Regions from separate parts of the Variovorax sp. 22077 genome, predicted to be linked through region 1. Evidence: predicted binding sites of a transcription regulator. Region 1 holds the regulator's gene; the other holds the start of a gene.
What was found. Region 1 encodes LexA, which represses DNA repair genes until DNA is damaged. Its sites were predicted from a motif close to ACTGTATNNNNATACAGT; they were not measured.
Positions count from the first base shown of each region.

Region 2: a site for LexA is predicted at 3,781-3,798, ahead of ACTJLF_RS15190 (ATP-dependent helicase). Genes of this name have one in related genera too.

Region 1 covers NZ_JBQEQC010000002.1:4,201-11,707, reverse strand. Annotated here, with positions in the region: gene ACTJLF_RS02525 (3-hydroxyacyl-CoA dehydrogenase) at 1-1,264, opposite strand, end outside; gene ACTJLF_RS02520 (MFS transporter) at 1,420-2,577, opposite strand; gene ACTJLF_RS02515 (D-2-hydroxyacid dehydrogenase family protein) at 2,574-3,581, opposite strand; gene ACTJLF_RS02510 (hypothetical protein) at 3,694-4,071, opposite strand; gene lexA (transcriptional repressor LexA) at 4,220-4,903, opposite strand; gene ACTJLF_RS02500 (asparaginase) at 4,977-5,942, shown strand; gene adk (adenylate kinase) at 6,006-6,662, opposite strand; gene kdsB (3-deoxy-manno-octulosonate cytidylyltransferase) at 6,800-7,507, opposite strand, start outside.
Region 2 covers NZ_JBQEQC010000009.1:132,395-139,901, forward strand. Annotated here, with positions in the region: gene hprK (HPr(Ser) kinase/phosphatase) at 1-152, opposite strand, end outside; gene ACTJLF_RS15180 (PTS sugar transporter subunit IIA) at 295-762, opposite strand; gene hpf (ribosome hibernation-promoting factor, HPF/YfiA family) at 966-1,295, opposite strand; gene ACTJLF_RS15190 (ATP-dependent helicase) at 1,648-3,768, opposite strand; gene corA (magnesium/cobalt transporter CorA) at 4,009-4,995, shown strand; gene ACTJLF_RS15200 (YoaK family protein) at 5,072-5,836, shown strand; gene ACTJLF_RS15205 (5'-methylthioadenosine/adenosylhomocysteine nucleosidase) at 5,839-6,621, opposite strand; gene ACTJLF_RS15210 (ABC transporter substrate-binding protein) at 6,730-7,507, opposite strand, start outside.

The DNA.
Region 1 (7,507 bases):
TCACGCGCTGCGTGACGAAGCCGCCGCTGTCGCGGATCACGCTTACGGCCTTGCCGTCGCGTGCGAAGAGGGCGTGCGCGGCATCGCGGATGTCGCGGCGCGTGGCCGGGTTGGTGGCGAGTACGCGGCGCTTGGTGGCTGCATCGTCGATCAGCATGTCGATGCCGACGGTGCGCGTGGCGTCCAGCCGCTCGACGGCGGCGACCGTGGTCACGTCGAAGCCCAGCGGCGCGACCAGGATCAGCGATTGCGGCGCGGCAGTGGCGCCGCTGTCGATCTGCGCGCCCAGCGTGTTCACCAGGCGAAGCAGTTCGGCGCGGCGTGCCGCACGCGGCGACACCCACACCGAAGGCGTACCCTCGACGACCGGCGCGGGCGCCTCGGGCGCCTGCTGCATCACGCCGTCGTCGTAGCGGTAGAAACCTTCGCCGGTCTTGCGGCCCAGCGCGCCGGCAGCCAGGCGCTGTGCGGTGATCACGCTGGGTCGGAAGCGCGGCTCCTCGAAGTACTGGTGGTAGATCGACTCCATCACCGGATGCGACACGTCGAGCGCCGTCAGGTCCAGCAGCTCGAAGGGGCCGAGGCGGAAGCCGGCCTGGTCCTTGAGGATGCGGTCGACGGTCGCGAAATCGGCCACGCCTTCACCGACGATGCGCAGCGCCTCGGTGCCGTAGCCCCGGCCTGCATGGTTGACGATGAAGCCGGGCGTGTCCTGCGCCTGCACTGCGCTGTGGCCCATCTGCGTGGCGTAGCCGGCGAGCTGCCTGCAGACTTCGGGGGCGGTCTTGAAGCCCGCGACCACCTCGACCACCTTCATCAGCGGCACCGGGTTGAAGAAGTGGAAGCCCGCGACGCGCGCCGGATGCTTCAGCCCCGCTGCGATGGCCGTCACCGAGAGGGACGAGGTGTTGGTGACAAGCGTGGCGGTCTCGGCCACCACGCCTTCGAGTTCGCGGAACAGCTTGCGCTTGACTTCGAGATCTTCGACGATGGCCTCGACCACCAGGTCGCAGCCGGCCAGCGCCTGGATCGAATCGACAGCCTTCACGCGGGCGATGCAGGCGTCGCGTGTGGCGGCATCGATCTTGTTCTTCTCGTGCAGCTTGTTCCATTGGGCGCCGAGAGCTTCGCGCCCGCGCTCGGCGGCGCCTGCGAAGCTGTCGAGCAGCAGCACTTCGCTGCCTGCCTGCGCTGCGATCTGCGCGATGCCGCGCCCCATGGCGCCGGCGCCGACGACGCCGATTCGGGAGTAGTTCACTGTCATTTGCTGGAGATTTTCACTGGTTGGGTGGTATCCGGGCCCGCCGTGCAGGCGCCGACGCGACGCGGCATCGATGGATGCCGCTGCCGCAGTCGAGGACTCCGATTTTGCAGCCCCGCGCGCAGGGGCCGTGACGGGTTTTACGCGGGGGCGCGCTTTCAGGGGGCGCGCCGGCTGCGGTCGATCGCAACGCTCAGCGAGATGGCGACCATCAGCAGGCCGAGGCCGACCCAGCTCATCCAGGCGCTGGCGTCATGGGCCAGCAGCCATCCGCCCAGCGCCGCACCGACGGCCTGGCCGGTGTAGATGCCGGAGCTGTTGAGCGCCACCGAGCCCGGCGCCAGCGCGGGCGCCAGGCCCACCAGCCGCGCCTGCTGTGCCGAGTTGGCCGCGAAGCAGCCCAGCCCCCATGGAACGAGCACCGCGGCCAGCAAGGCCAGCGTGGAGGCCATGGGCCACAGCAGCAGGCTCAGCGAGATCAGCAGCGTGGTGACGAGCACCATGCGCCCGGCGCCCACGCGGTCGATGAATCGGCTGACCAGCATGTTGCCCACCAGCCCGCACACGCCGAACAGCGCCCACATCACGCTGAGCGTGGTGGCGTCGGCGCCGTAGCTCTGCTTGAGGATCGGCCCGAAGTAGCTGAAGAGCACGAACTGGCCCGCGCCCTGCAGCGCCGTGACCGAGACGATGCCCATCAGCACCGGGCTGCGCAGCACGCGCGACCATGCAGCAGCCGTCAGCGCGGCAGGACGGATGCCGATCGGCAAGGTGAGCCACACCGATGTCGCGCTCGCGACACTGAGCGCCGCAATCGCGCCGAAAGCCATGCGCCAGCCAAGATGCCCGCCGATCAGCGCGCCGATGGGCAGTCCCAGCACCGAGGCCATCGACCAGCCGAGAAAGACGAAGGTGACGGCCCGCCCGCGATGCTCCGGCGGCACCAGCAGGCCGGCGCAGGCGGCGGCCTGGGGCGTGAAGATGGCCGGCGCGATCACCGTGAGCATGCGCACCGGCAGCAGCGCGCCGAAGCTGGGCATCAGCGCGCAGGCCACGTGGCCGAAGGCGTACCAGAGCAGGGTGAGGGCGAGAAGCTGGCGCCGGTCCCATCCGGCCACTGCGGCGGCCAGCAGCGGTGCGCCGACGCACATGACCGCGGCGGCGGCAGTGATCAACTGCCCGGCCGTGGCGGCCGTGACCGAGAGCGAGGCGCTGATCTCGTTGAGCGTACCGGGCACGACCATGACGCCCGTGCCGATCACGAAGTTGCCGGCAAGCAGCGCCCAGAGCGCTCTCTGTGGCGCCGGCTGGCTCACCGGCGGACCTGCAGCGCGCCGGGATTCACGATGTTGGTGGGGTTGCCCTTGATGAAGCTCACGACGTTGTCGAAGGCCTGGCCGAAATAGCTCTCGTAGCTTTCCTGCTCGACGTAGCCGATGTGCGGCGTGCAGATGCAGTTCTCTAGGCGCAGCAGCGCGTGGCCCTGCAGCGGCGGCTCGCTCTCGAACACGTCGACGGCCGCGAGCCCGGGGCGGCCGCGGTTGAGGGCCGCGAGAAGGGCGTCGGCCTCGACCAGTTCCGCGCGGGAGGTGTTCACGAACAGGGCGGTCGGCTTCATGCGCGAGAGGTCTTCGAGCGTGATGAGGCCGTTGGTCTCTTCGTTGAGCCGCAGGTGGACCGACAGCACGTCGGCAGCGGCGAAGAATTCATGGCGGCTCTGGGCCACCTGGAAACCGTCGGAACGCGCCTTGGCGCAGCTGGCTTCACGGCCCCAGATCACGACCTGCATGCCGAAAGCCTGTCCGTAGCGCGCGACCAGTTGGCCGATGCGCCCGTAGCCCCAGATGCACAGCGTCTTGCCCTTGAGCACCGAGCCGATGCCGAAGTTGGGCGGCATGGAGGCCGACTTCAGGCCCGACTGCTGCCAGGCGCCATGTTTGAGGTTGCTGATGTACTGCGGCAGCCGGCGCATGGCCGCCATGATGAGCGCCCAGGTGAGCTCGGCGGGCGCCTGGGGAGAGCCGGAGCCCTCTGCCACCGCCACGCCCCGCTCGGTGCAGGCCGCGACGTCGATGTGCCCGGCCACGCGCCCGGTCTGGGAAATGAGCTTGAGCTTCGGGAGCTTTTCGATCAGCTGGCGCGAGATCTGGGTGCGTTCGCGGATCAGCACGATCACGTCGGCGTCCTTGAGGCGAACCGACAACTGTCCAATGCCCTTCACCGTGTTGGTATAGACCTTGGCCGCGTATGCGTCCAGCTTGGAAGCGCAGCGCAGCTTGCGTACGGCGTCCTGGTAATCGTCGAGGATCACAATGTTCATGGCACGCCATTGTGCCTCGCAGCATTGGAATGTCGCGCTGGCAAACGTTTGGATACCCGCCCCGCAGCCGATCGCAGGGCGTCAGGAGCCCGCTAAAGGGCTCGGTTCAGGCTCAATGCAGTCGCGTCGAGCGAGGCGCGGCGGCCATGGTCTCGGCGGCTTCCAGGGCGGCCAGCCGGTCGAGTTCGGCGCACACGTCGGCCATGCGGCCGGAGATCACCATGCGGTTGTTGCCGCGTTGCTGTCCCTTGCCATCGACCACGCGGACGACGCGAAGAGGGCGTGCCTGAGCGGCCGATTCGGATGGCGTGGTACCGCTGCTGCGGGCGGTACAGGCAGGGCGAACCGCCACGTAGCGCAGGCCAGCCGAAGATTCGGCGGTGTCGAGATGGTCCCCGCGGCGGGAGGGGCGGCGCGCCGGCATCAGTCGATTGGCCAGCGATTGCAGCGGCATCCAGATGTCGGCGATGGCGAGGAGGGCGATTCCCATGTGAACTCCAAGAAAGTATGAGGTTGAACACAGGCAGGATTTCTTGAGTCGGCTGCGACAGGGTGATGGCGAAGAAGCTTCGCCATACGCCCGCCACCTGTCGCTGCCGGATGGGGTGCTGTTGCTCTGGAAAGCAGGCAGCCGCGGCCTACATCAGCATGGTGTTGCGGATGAGGCCGACCGCGAGGCCCTCGATCTCGAAGGGCTCGCCGGGCTGCACGATGATGGTCGGGTAGTCGGGGTTCTCGGCGTGCAGCTCGATGACCTGCTTGTTGCGCTTCAGGCGCTTGACCGTTACTTCGTCGCCGAGGCGCGCGACCACGATCTGGCCGTTGCGTGCTTCCTTGGTGGCCTGTACCGCGAGCAGGTCGCCGTCCATGATGCCGGCGTCGCGCATCGACATGCCGCGCACCTTGAGCAGGTAGTCGGGCTGGCGCTGGAACAGCGTGTTCTCGACGTAGTAGGTCTGGTCGACGTGCTCCTGGGCCAGGATGGGCGAGCCGGCTGCGACGCGACCGATCAGCGGCAGCGCCAGCTGGGCCATTCCGGGCAGCGAGAGCGAGAACTGGTTGCCTTCGCGATGGCGCGTTTCGTTGAGAGAGCGCAGCGCGTCGCCCTTGAGGCGGATGCCGCGCGAGGTGCCGCTGACCAGCTCGATGACGCCCTTGCGAGCCAGTGCCTGCAGGTGTTCTTCGGCGGCGTTGGCGGACTTGAACCCGAGTTCATTGGCGATTTCGGCGCGCGTGGGCGGCGCACCTGTACGGGCGATGGCACTCTGGATGAGGTCCAGGATCTGCTGCTGGCGGGCTGTAAGCTTCACGGCGAACTGCATGTGTGGTTCCTTGCGGCACTGGTTGGATATCCAGTGCCTGTATTTTTAACCAGTTTTTAGAAGTTGACAAGCCATGGTCAATTCCTCTTCGTCCGGGCTGCCACGTCGGGTCGTGGTTTTGGGCACCGGCGGCACCATCGCGGGCCGCGCCGCCAGCAGTGACGACAACATCGGCTACACGGCCGCGCAGGTGAGCGTGGCCGACCTGCTCGGTGACATCGAGGCGCCCGCAGGCGTGACGCTGGAGGCCGAGCAGGTTGCGCAGGTCGACAGCAAGGACATGTCCTTCGCCATCTGGCAGCAACTGGCCAGGCGCTGCGCGCACTGGCTGGCGCAGCCCGACGTGGCAGGCGTGGTGATCACCCACGGCACCGACACGATCGAGGAGACGGCCTTCTTCCTGCACTCGGTGCTCGCCTCCTCCAAACCGGTGGTGCTGACCTGCGCGATGCGCCCGGCCACCGCACTGTCGCCTGACGGCCCCCAGAACGTGCGCGACGCCATCGGTGTCGCCGCGACCCGGGGTGCGAGCGGCGTGACGGTGGTGTGCGCCGGTGCGATCCATTCCGGCGTCGACATTCAGAAGGTCCACACCTACCGCCTCGACGCTTTCGCTTCGGGCGATGCGGGGCCCGTGGGCTATGTGGAGGAGGGCGAACTGCGCCTTGTCCGGCCGTGGCCGCAGGGTGGCGGAATGTCGGTCGCGAAGCTCTTCGAAGCGGCCGAGCTGCAATGGCCAAGGGTGGAGATCGTGATGAGCCACGCCGGCGCCAGCGGCGCCGTGGTCGAAGCACTGCTTCAGGCGGGCGGACCGGACCCTCTGCGCGGACTGGTGCTGGCGACCACCGGCAACGGCACCTTGCACCATGCGCTGGAAGCTGCCGCGTTCAAGGCGCAGGATGCGGGTATCGCAGTGCTCCGCGCGACGCGCTGCTCGAACGGGCGCATCCTGCCGAAGACGGGCGACCTGCTTCGCGATGCGGGCGAGCTGACGCCCGTGAAGGCCCGAATCGCCCTGGTGCTCGAGTTGCTGGGCTGAAAGCAGAACCGCCCCTCTGGAGGGGCGGTTCGGTGCGGGTCGGATGCTCGGTCGATGTTTCGATCAGCTGCTCAGCGCGGCCAAGGCACGCTGGGTGATCTCGTCGACCGTGCCCACGCCCTTGATGGCGCGGTATTTCGGCGCGGCGGCCGGATCGGCCTTGGCCCAGGCCGAGTAGTAGTCGACCAGCGGACGCGTCTGCTGGCTGTACACGTCGAGCCGCTTGCGAACGGTTTCTTCCTTGTCGTCCTCGCGCTGGATCAGGTCCTCGCCGGTCACGTCGTCCTTGCCTTCCACCTTGGGTGGATTGAACTTGACGTGGTAGGTGCGGCCCGAAGCCGGATGCGAACGGCGGCCGCTCATGCGCTCGATGATGTCGCTGAAGGGCACGTCGATCTCGAGCACGTAGTCGAGCTTGACGCCTGCCGCCTTCATGGCGTCGGCCTGGGGGATGGTGCGAGGAAAACCGTCGAACAGGAAGCCGCTGGCACAGTCGGGCTGCGCGATGCGTTCCTTTACGAGGTTGATGATCAGGTCGTCGCTGACCAGAGCGCCGGCGTCCATGACCGCCTTGGCCTGCAGTCCGAGCGGCGTGCCGGCCTTGACGGCTGCGCGCAGCATGTCGCCCGTGGAAATCTGGGGAATGCTGTATTTCTGGCAAATGAAGGCCGCTTGCGTGCCTTTGCCCGCCCCGGGCGCGCCCAGCAAAATTAGTCTCATGGTGTCCTCGGACGGTTCTTAGATCTTGTGTCGCGCCGAGCTTCGGCCCCATGGCTGGGCTGGGCGGAGTTGCTTCGAGGATAGCATGCGTGCCCTTCGGGAAATCCCGCTACTTGCAGCCGGAAGGACGCGAAGGCTCAGTGCCCGGCGGCCGCGAAGACCGCACGGACGCGTGCCAGGTCCTCGGGCGTGTCGATGCCGGGCCCCGGGGCAGCGTCACTCACGTGCACCGCGATGCGATGGCCGTGCCACAGGGCGCGCAGCTGTTCGAGCGCTTCCGTCGCCTCCACGGGGGAAGGCGGCAGGGAAGGAAAGCGCCGTACGAAGCCCGCGCGGTACCCGTAGATGCCGATGTGGCGCAGCGGGGCAGGGGCTGCAGGCAGCACCGTGGGTGCGGCACCATTGGCCGAGCCGTCGCGCCACCATGGAATGGGCGCGCGGCTGAAATACATCGCGTCGCCCTGAGCGTCGAGCACGACCTTCACCACGTTGGGATTCATGAAGTCGCCGACCGAGTCGATCTCGTGGGCGGCGGTGCTCATCGCCGCCTGGGCATGCGTGGCCAGCGTGGATGCCACGGCATCGATCAGCGCGGGGTCGATCAGCGGCTCGTCGCCCTGGACATTGACGACGATGTCGTCGCCATCGAGACCCAGCTGTTCGCAGGCTTCGGCCAGCCGGTCGGTGCCGCTGGGATGGTCCTGTCGTGTGAGGACGACATCGACGCCGTGCGCCTTGCAGGCCTCGATGATGGAGGGATCGTCGCCCGCGACCACCACGCGTGCCGCGCCCGATTCGCTTGCCCGCCGCGCCACGCGTACCACCATCGGCACGCCTGCGATGTC
Region 2 (7,507 bases), on a different contig from region 1:
TAGCCGACGAGGTCGGCGGCCGACTGCGCGCGGCTGATGACCTCCGCATCGAACTGGCGCTCCGATGCCCCGAGCCCCGCGAGCCATTCCCAGCGGAGCGAGCCACGGAACTCCTCGAACATGGCGTCGGCGCTGATGACGGTCGGCTTCATGCGGTCAGGAGGTGGCGCTCACGCACCGGAGTTGGGAGCAGGCCAGAATACCGCGGAACCGGCTTTGCCGGGCCGCTGGGATCGCCCCGGAAGGGGAAGGCGTGCGCGACGCGAAGTGCGCGAAGCCTGGGGGCGAACACCGTTACGCGACCTGGGTGGACTGCCAGCCGGCGATCAGGTCGTGCAGGGCCGTGGCGTCGGTGCTGGACTTGATCTGCTCGCGCAGGCTGGCGTCGCTCAGCAGCTCGGCGATTTCGGAGAGGATTTCGAGATGCTTCTGCGTGGCCGCTTCGGGCACCAGCAGGAAGATCAGCAATGCGACGGGTTGCTCGTCGGGGGCGTCGAAGCCGATGGGATTGGCCAGCTGGAACACAGCGGCCATCGGCGACTTGAGGCCCTTGATGCGGCCATGCGGAATGGCGACGCCGTGGCCCAGACCGGTGGAGCCGAGGCGCTCGCGCGCGAACAGGCTGTCGGTGATGAGGGCACGGCCCAGACCGTGAAGGCTTTCGAACAGCAGGCCGGCTTCTTCGAAAGCACGTTTCTTGCTGGTAGCGTCAACGCTCACAAGCACTTGAGCGGGCGGCAGGATGGACGCGAGGCGATTCATGGTGGGTGCAGAGCGGGGGCGATTATGCACCCGCTTGGTAAAAACCCCCAGTCCCCCTATTTACTTTCTGTCTACACGTTGCCTGAAGGGCCCTCGGCCCTCTCTGGACGGCTGCCAAAAACCCTAGCTCCGTAGTCGGGAAAAAGAAAAAGGCCGCCCCTGGGCGGCCTTCGCTGCGAGCCTCGTCGGGCCCGGGCTCTTTCTTACATCAACCGCTTGGGCGCAGCGTGATGGTGGTCCTGCAGGCGGTCCTTGTGGCGCACCACCTGGCGGTCGAGCTTGTCGACCAGTTCATCGACCGCAGCGTAGAGATCAGCGTGGCTCGACTCCGCGAACATGTCATTGCCCTTGACGTGGATGTTGCACTCCGCCCTTTGGCGGCGTTCCTTTTCCTTCTGCTTTTCCACCGTGAGGATCACCTTCACATCGACCACCTGGTCGAAATGTCGGATGACCCGGTCCAGCTTGCTCGTGACGTAGGTGCGCAAGGCAGGTGTGACGTCGAGGTGATGACCGCTGATCGTCAAATTCATGAATGACCTCCTGGAATTGACGGTTGGGGAAATGGCCGCACCGCGGAATGCGGCTTGGCCGGCGAAACGAAACGGGAGTTCTCTCTGGGGGTCTTGAGAAAGAAAGAAAAAGAGGGGGATGGGAAGAGGGGAGAAAGAGGGAAGGTCGATTCACTATGCCCAAGCTGTCACGGTATTGCAATACCTGAGTTGCTCGGGGTTTTGCCGCCTCGCGAACGGCCTCTCGGACGCTAGCGAATCGATAGCTGCGGGCACGCACAGGGCAGGCGATGCCGCAGTTCGAAACAAGTGTTTTCAGAGCTGGCCAGCCGGTGACCCTGCCGGCGAAAGGGCCTGCTCGTGCCTCGCCTTCTCAGCGCCAGGCGGCTCGCATCCTGTTGCGCAGGTCGATCACCGAGCTGGGCGGCGGCACGGCCGGCGGGCGCTCCGGCGCAGGCGGCCATGTCTGCTGCTCGAAGCCTTCCAGGTCGGCATCGGCGATGAAGCGCGTGCGGTTGGCATACAGGTGCCGGTCGCCGCGCGCCGCCTGCTGCGTGACGTGGAAGCGCTGCGGCACCAGCAGGTGCAGGTGGTCGCGCGCCCGGGTCATCGCCACGTAGAGCAGGCGCCGCTCCTCTTCCAGTTCGTGCGCGCTCTGGGCCACGTCGGCCGGCAGGCAGCCGTCGACCACGTTGAGCACGTGCACCGAATTCCATTCCTGCCCCTTGGCCGAATGGATGGTGGAGAGGATCAGGTAGTCCTCGTCGAGCAGCGGCGGCCCCGGCCGGTCGCTCGTGGCCTCGGGCGGATCGAGCGTGAGCTCGGTGAGGAATCGTTCGCGCGAGCCGTATCCGGCCGCGAGCCGCGCGAGCTGCTCCACGTCGGCGCGCCGCACGCCGGAGGTGTCCTCGTACAGCCGCTCCAGGTGCGGCAGGTACCAGTCCATCGCGAGCTCGACGTCGGCGGGCCACTTCAGCGCCGGCGCGCGCAGGGCCTCGTAGGCCTTCGCGAAATCGGCCCATTGCGCACGAGCGGCGGAAGGCGGCACGAACTCGCGCACCACGCGGGCCGGATCGGGCGCCTGCTCCATCGCGTCGAGCAGGCGCGCGCTCGTGGCGGGGCCGATGCCCGGGATGAGCTGCGTCACGCGGAAACCCGCCATGCGGCCGCGCGGGTTCTGCGCGAATCGCAGCACCGCGAGCAGGTCCTTCACATGCGAGGCTTCCAGAAACTTCAGGCCGCCGAACTTCACGAACGGGATGTTGCGCCGCGCCAGCTCCAGTTCGAGCGCAGCGCTGTGAGACGAGGTGCGGAACAGCACCGCCTGCGACTTCAGCGCCAGCCCGCCCTCGCGGTGCGCCAGCACCTTGTCGGCCACCCAGCGCGCCTGCCCCGCCTCGTCGGGCACGAGCACCAGCAGCGGCTTGCCGGCAGAGGGCTTGTCGGTCCACAGCGTCTTGGCATGCCGCTCGGCGGCCTGCGCGATGACGCGGTTCGACACGTCGAGGATCGGCTGCGTCGAGCGGTAGTTGCGCTCCAGCGTGACCACGCGCGCGGGCTGCGTGAACTGCGAGGGAAAGTCGAGGATGTTGCGCACCGTGGCGCCGCGGAAGGAGTAGATCGACTGCGCGTCGTCGCCCACCACGGTCACGCCGCGCCCGTCGGGCTTGAGCGCCAGCAGGATCGCCGCCTGCAGCAGGTTGGTGTCCTGGTACTCGTCGACCAGCACGTGGTCGAAGCGCGCGCCGATGTGCGCGGCCAGCGAAGGCTCGGCCGCCATCTCGGCCCAGTAGAGCAGCAGGTCGTCGTAGTCGAGCACGTTCTGCCGCTGCTTGGCCTCGACATACGCGCCGAACAGCTTCTTCAGCTCGGCCTCCCACTCGCCGCACCATGGAAAGGCTTCCTTCAGCACATCGGCCAGCGGCGCGCGGGTGTTCACGCAGCGCGAGTAGATCGACAGGCAGGTGCCCTTGCGCGGGAAGCGGTTGACGGTGGAGGAAAGCCCCAGCTCGTGGCGCACCAGCCCCATCAGGTCTTCGGCGTCGCCGCGGTCGTGGATGGTGAAGTTCTCGTCGAGGCCGACCTGCGGCGCGTACTCGCGCAGCAGCCGAGCACCGATGCCGTGGAAGGTGCCGGCCCACGGCAGCGCGGGCGGGGCATCGGACTTCAGTCCGAGCACCTGCGCCAGCACCCGGCCGGCGCGGCGCTCCATCTCCTGTGCGGCACGGCGCGAGAAGGTCAGCAGCAGCAGGCGCTGCGGATCGACGCCGCCGGCGATGAGGGTTGCGACGCGGTGCGCCAGCGTGCTGGTCTTGCCCGAGCCGGCACCGGCGATGACGAGCAGCGGCCGCTCGTCCAGGCCGGCGGTGGCCGCGCTCACGCCGTGCTCGACCGCCACACGCTGCGCCTCGTTGAGCGAGGCCAGCGCCTGCGCCAGGCGCTCTGCCTGGCTCCTGGGCGCAGCGGAAGGAACGGGAAGCGCAGTGCTCTGCATGCCTGCGACTTTACTGTATGCCCGTCCAGTCCGGCCGCCTTGCCGACATATGGCCGGTGACATAATCGCGCCTCGCTGCAACCCGGAGATTTTTCCAATGGAAACCGACCCGTCTCGGCAGCTTTCAACTCCCTTTCACTGACGCCTTTCTTCGCGCCTCTTGCGCACGTCGGGCAGGGAATTGAAAGCGCCCCCCTCCCTCGCCCATCGTCCAGTCCGTCATTCCAGGGAGTGAGCCCCATGCTCAACATCTTCACGCTCGCCAACGGCCGCCTCGTACAGGAAGAAATCGAGGCCCTCGAAGAGCTCTCCAGGTTCCAGCCGATCTGGGTCGACCTCGAGTCGCCCACGCTCGAGGAAAAGCGCTGGATCAAGCAGTACTACGGCCTGTCCATCCCCGAAGACGCAATGGACGAGGACATCGAGGAATCGGCGCGCTTCTACGAGGAAGACAACGGCGAGCTGCACATCCGCTCCGACTTCCTGATCGACGACGACGAAGCCCCGCGCGCGGTGCGCGTGGCCTTCATCCTCAACCAGCACAACACCGACCTGCGCAGCCGCGGCGTGCTGTTCTCGATCCACGACGAGGACGTGCCCGTGTTCCGCCTGCTGCGCATGCGCGCGCGCCGCGCGCCGGGGCTGATCGAGGACGCCAAGGAAGTCATGCTCAAGCTCTTCGACGCCGACGCCGAATACTCGGCCGACTCGCTGGAGAACATCTACGACGAGCTCGAGGCGGCGAGCAGGAAGGTGCTGTCGGGCAACGTCAGCGACGAGCTGGCCGGCGAGGTGCTCGGCGCCATCGCACGGCAGGAAGACCTGAACGGGCGCATCCGCCGCAACGTGATGGACACGCGCCGCGCCGTCAGCTTCATGATGCGCAGCAAGATGCTCAACGCCGAGCAGTTCGAGGAAGCGCGCCAGATCCTGCGCGACATCGAGTCGCTGGACAACCACACGGCCTTCCTCTTCGACAAGATCAACTTCCTGATGGATGCGACCGTCGGTTTCATCAACATCAACCAGAACAAGACCATCAAGATCTTCTCGGTGGCCAGCGTGGCGCTGCTGCCGCCGACGCTGATCGCCAGCATCTACGGCATGAACTTCAAGTTCATGCCCGAGCTCGACTGGGCCATGGGCTACCCCTACGCCATCGTGCTGATGGCGGCGAGCGCGCTGGTGCCGATGTGGTACTTCCGCCGGCGCGGCTGGCTCAAGTAGCGGCCTGCCGACGGGCGCTCGCGGGGCGCCCGGTGCTAGAGTGGCTTTCGGCCCGAGCGCCGACTGGAGAGCCACCTTGCGCAGAATCCGCTTCCTCACCCACCGCCACCGCGCACCCTCGACCAACACCGCGCTGGGCCTGCTGCTGGCCTTCAATGCCGGCGCCATCAACGCAGGCGGCTTCCTCGTGCTGCACATGTACACCTCGCACATGACGGGCTTCGCCTCGCAGCTGGCCGACGGCATGGTGCTGGGCAACGTCAAGCTGCTGCTGAACGCGCTGGGCGCGATCCTCGCCTTCCTGACCGGCGCGGCCGTGTGCGCGGTGCTCGTGAACTGGGGCCGCCAGCACCGCATGCACGGCGTGTACGCGCTGCCGCTGATGCTCGAGGCGGCGCTGATGTTTCCCTTCGGTCTCATGGGCGCCATCACGCTGACCTGGGCGACGCCCTTCGCGGTGCCGCTCACCGTGCTGCTGCTGTCCTTCATCATGGGGCTGCAGAACGCGGTGGCCTCCAAGACCTCGGGCGGCAGCATCCGCACCACGCACATGACCGGCAACATCACCGACATGGGCATCGAGATCGGCAAGATGCTCTACTGGAACCGCCGCTCGAAGTCGCAGCAGGACCATCCCCTGCCCGTGCGGCACGACCGCAGCCGCATGCGCCGCGCGGGCGGGCTGGTCGGCATGTTCGTGCTCGGCGGCGCCGCGGGCGCGCTGGGCTTCAAGTACGTGGGCTTCGTCTGCGTGGTGCCGCTGGCGGCGCTGCTGCTGGCGCTGTCGATCCCGCCGCTGCTGCGCGACATCCCGCGCCGCCGCACGCCTTCTCTCGGCTGAATTCAGCCAAGTTCGGCCGGCAGCGAAGCCAGCCACGCATTGACGAGCGCGAGGCTGTAGCGGCTCGCCACCGCAGCGACGAAGCGCGAGAAGTCGCCGTGCGCGGCATCGTCGGCGCGGTCCGAGATCGTGCGCATCGCCGCGAAGGGCACGCCGTAGTCGTGGCACACCTGCGCGACCGAGGCGCCCTCCATCTCCACCGCGAGCGCATCGGGCAAGGCGCGCTGAAGCGCCGCGCTCTCGGCCGTGGTCGAGACGAACCTGTCGCCGCTCAACAGCAGGCCGCGATGCACCTTCGGCGAACGAAGGCCGAATTCGTCGACGGCCTGCTGCCCCAGCAGCGCCACCGGATCGCGCAGCGTCTGCCGCGCGACCTCCGCCAGCGCATCGCCGATGGCCGCGTCGGCAGCGAAGCGCGACAGCCCCATCAGCGGCACTTCGTACTTCGGGAAGATCGGCGAGGCGTCGAGGTCGTGCTGCAGCAGCTGCGTCGCGACCACCACGTCTCCCACGTCCACGCCCGGCGCCAGTCCGCCCGCGACGCCGGTGAACACGATGGCCCGCGCGCCGAAGCGCTCCAGCAGCACCGTGGCCGTGATCGCCGCCGCGACCTTGCCAATGCGCGACAGCACCGCGACCACCGGCCGGCCGTGCAGATGGCCTACCCAGAAGTCGCGGCCCGCGACGCGCACGCGCTGCTCGTCGGGCATCAGCGCGAGAAGCGCGCCCAGCTCCTCGTGCATCGCTGCGACGATGGCGATGGGCGCTGGCGACAGGGTGCTCACGGTATTTCTCTTTCCAGGAACACCGAGGAACCGGCTTCGCCGGGCCTCTGGTGTTGCCCCCTGCAAGGGGGTTGGCGCAGCGACACGAAGTGCGCGAAGCCTGGGGGTTTACTTGATATCCACGCCGTAGAAGGTGTGGCGGCCGAAGGGGCTCAGCTTGAAGTCGACCACCTCCTTGCGCACCGGCTTCAGCTGCACCGCATGCGCGATGGTGAACCACGGCGCCTGCTCCTTGAAGATCAGCTGGGCCTTCTTGTAGAGCGCGTCGCGTTCGGACTGCTTGGTCGCGCTCTTGGCCTTCAGCACCAGGTCTTCGTACGGCTGGTAGCAGAACTTCGAGATGTTGCTGCCGCTGGCCGACTTGGCAGAAGCGCAGCCCAGCAGCGTGTAGAGGAAGTTGTCCGGATCGCCGTTGTCGCCGGTCCAGCCCAGCATGCCCATCTGGTGCTCGCCGGCCTGCAGTCGCTTGCGGTACTCGCCCCACTCGAAGCTCTTGATCTCGGCCTTGACGTTGATCTTGGCGAGGTCGGCCTGCATCAGCTCGGCGATGCGCTTGGCGTTGGGGTTGTAGGGGCGCTGCACCGGCATGGCCCACAGGTCGGTGGAGAAGCCGTCGGGGAAGCCGGCCTGTGCCAGCAGCTTCTTCGCGGCCTCGGGGTCGTACGGATCGTCCTTCACCGCATCGTTGTAGGACCACATGGTCGGCGGGATCGGGTTCTTCGCGGCCACGCCGGTCGAGAGGTACACGCCGTCGATGATGGCCTTCTTGTTGATCGCCATGTTGATGGCCTTGCGCACGCGCACGTCGTCGAAGGGCTTCTTCGTCGTGTTGTACGAGAGGTAGCCCACGTTCAGGCCGGGCTGCTCCAGCACCTGCACGTTCGGG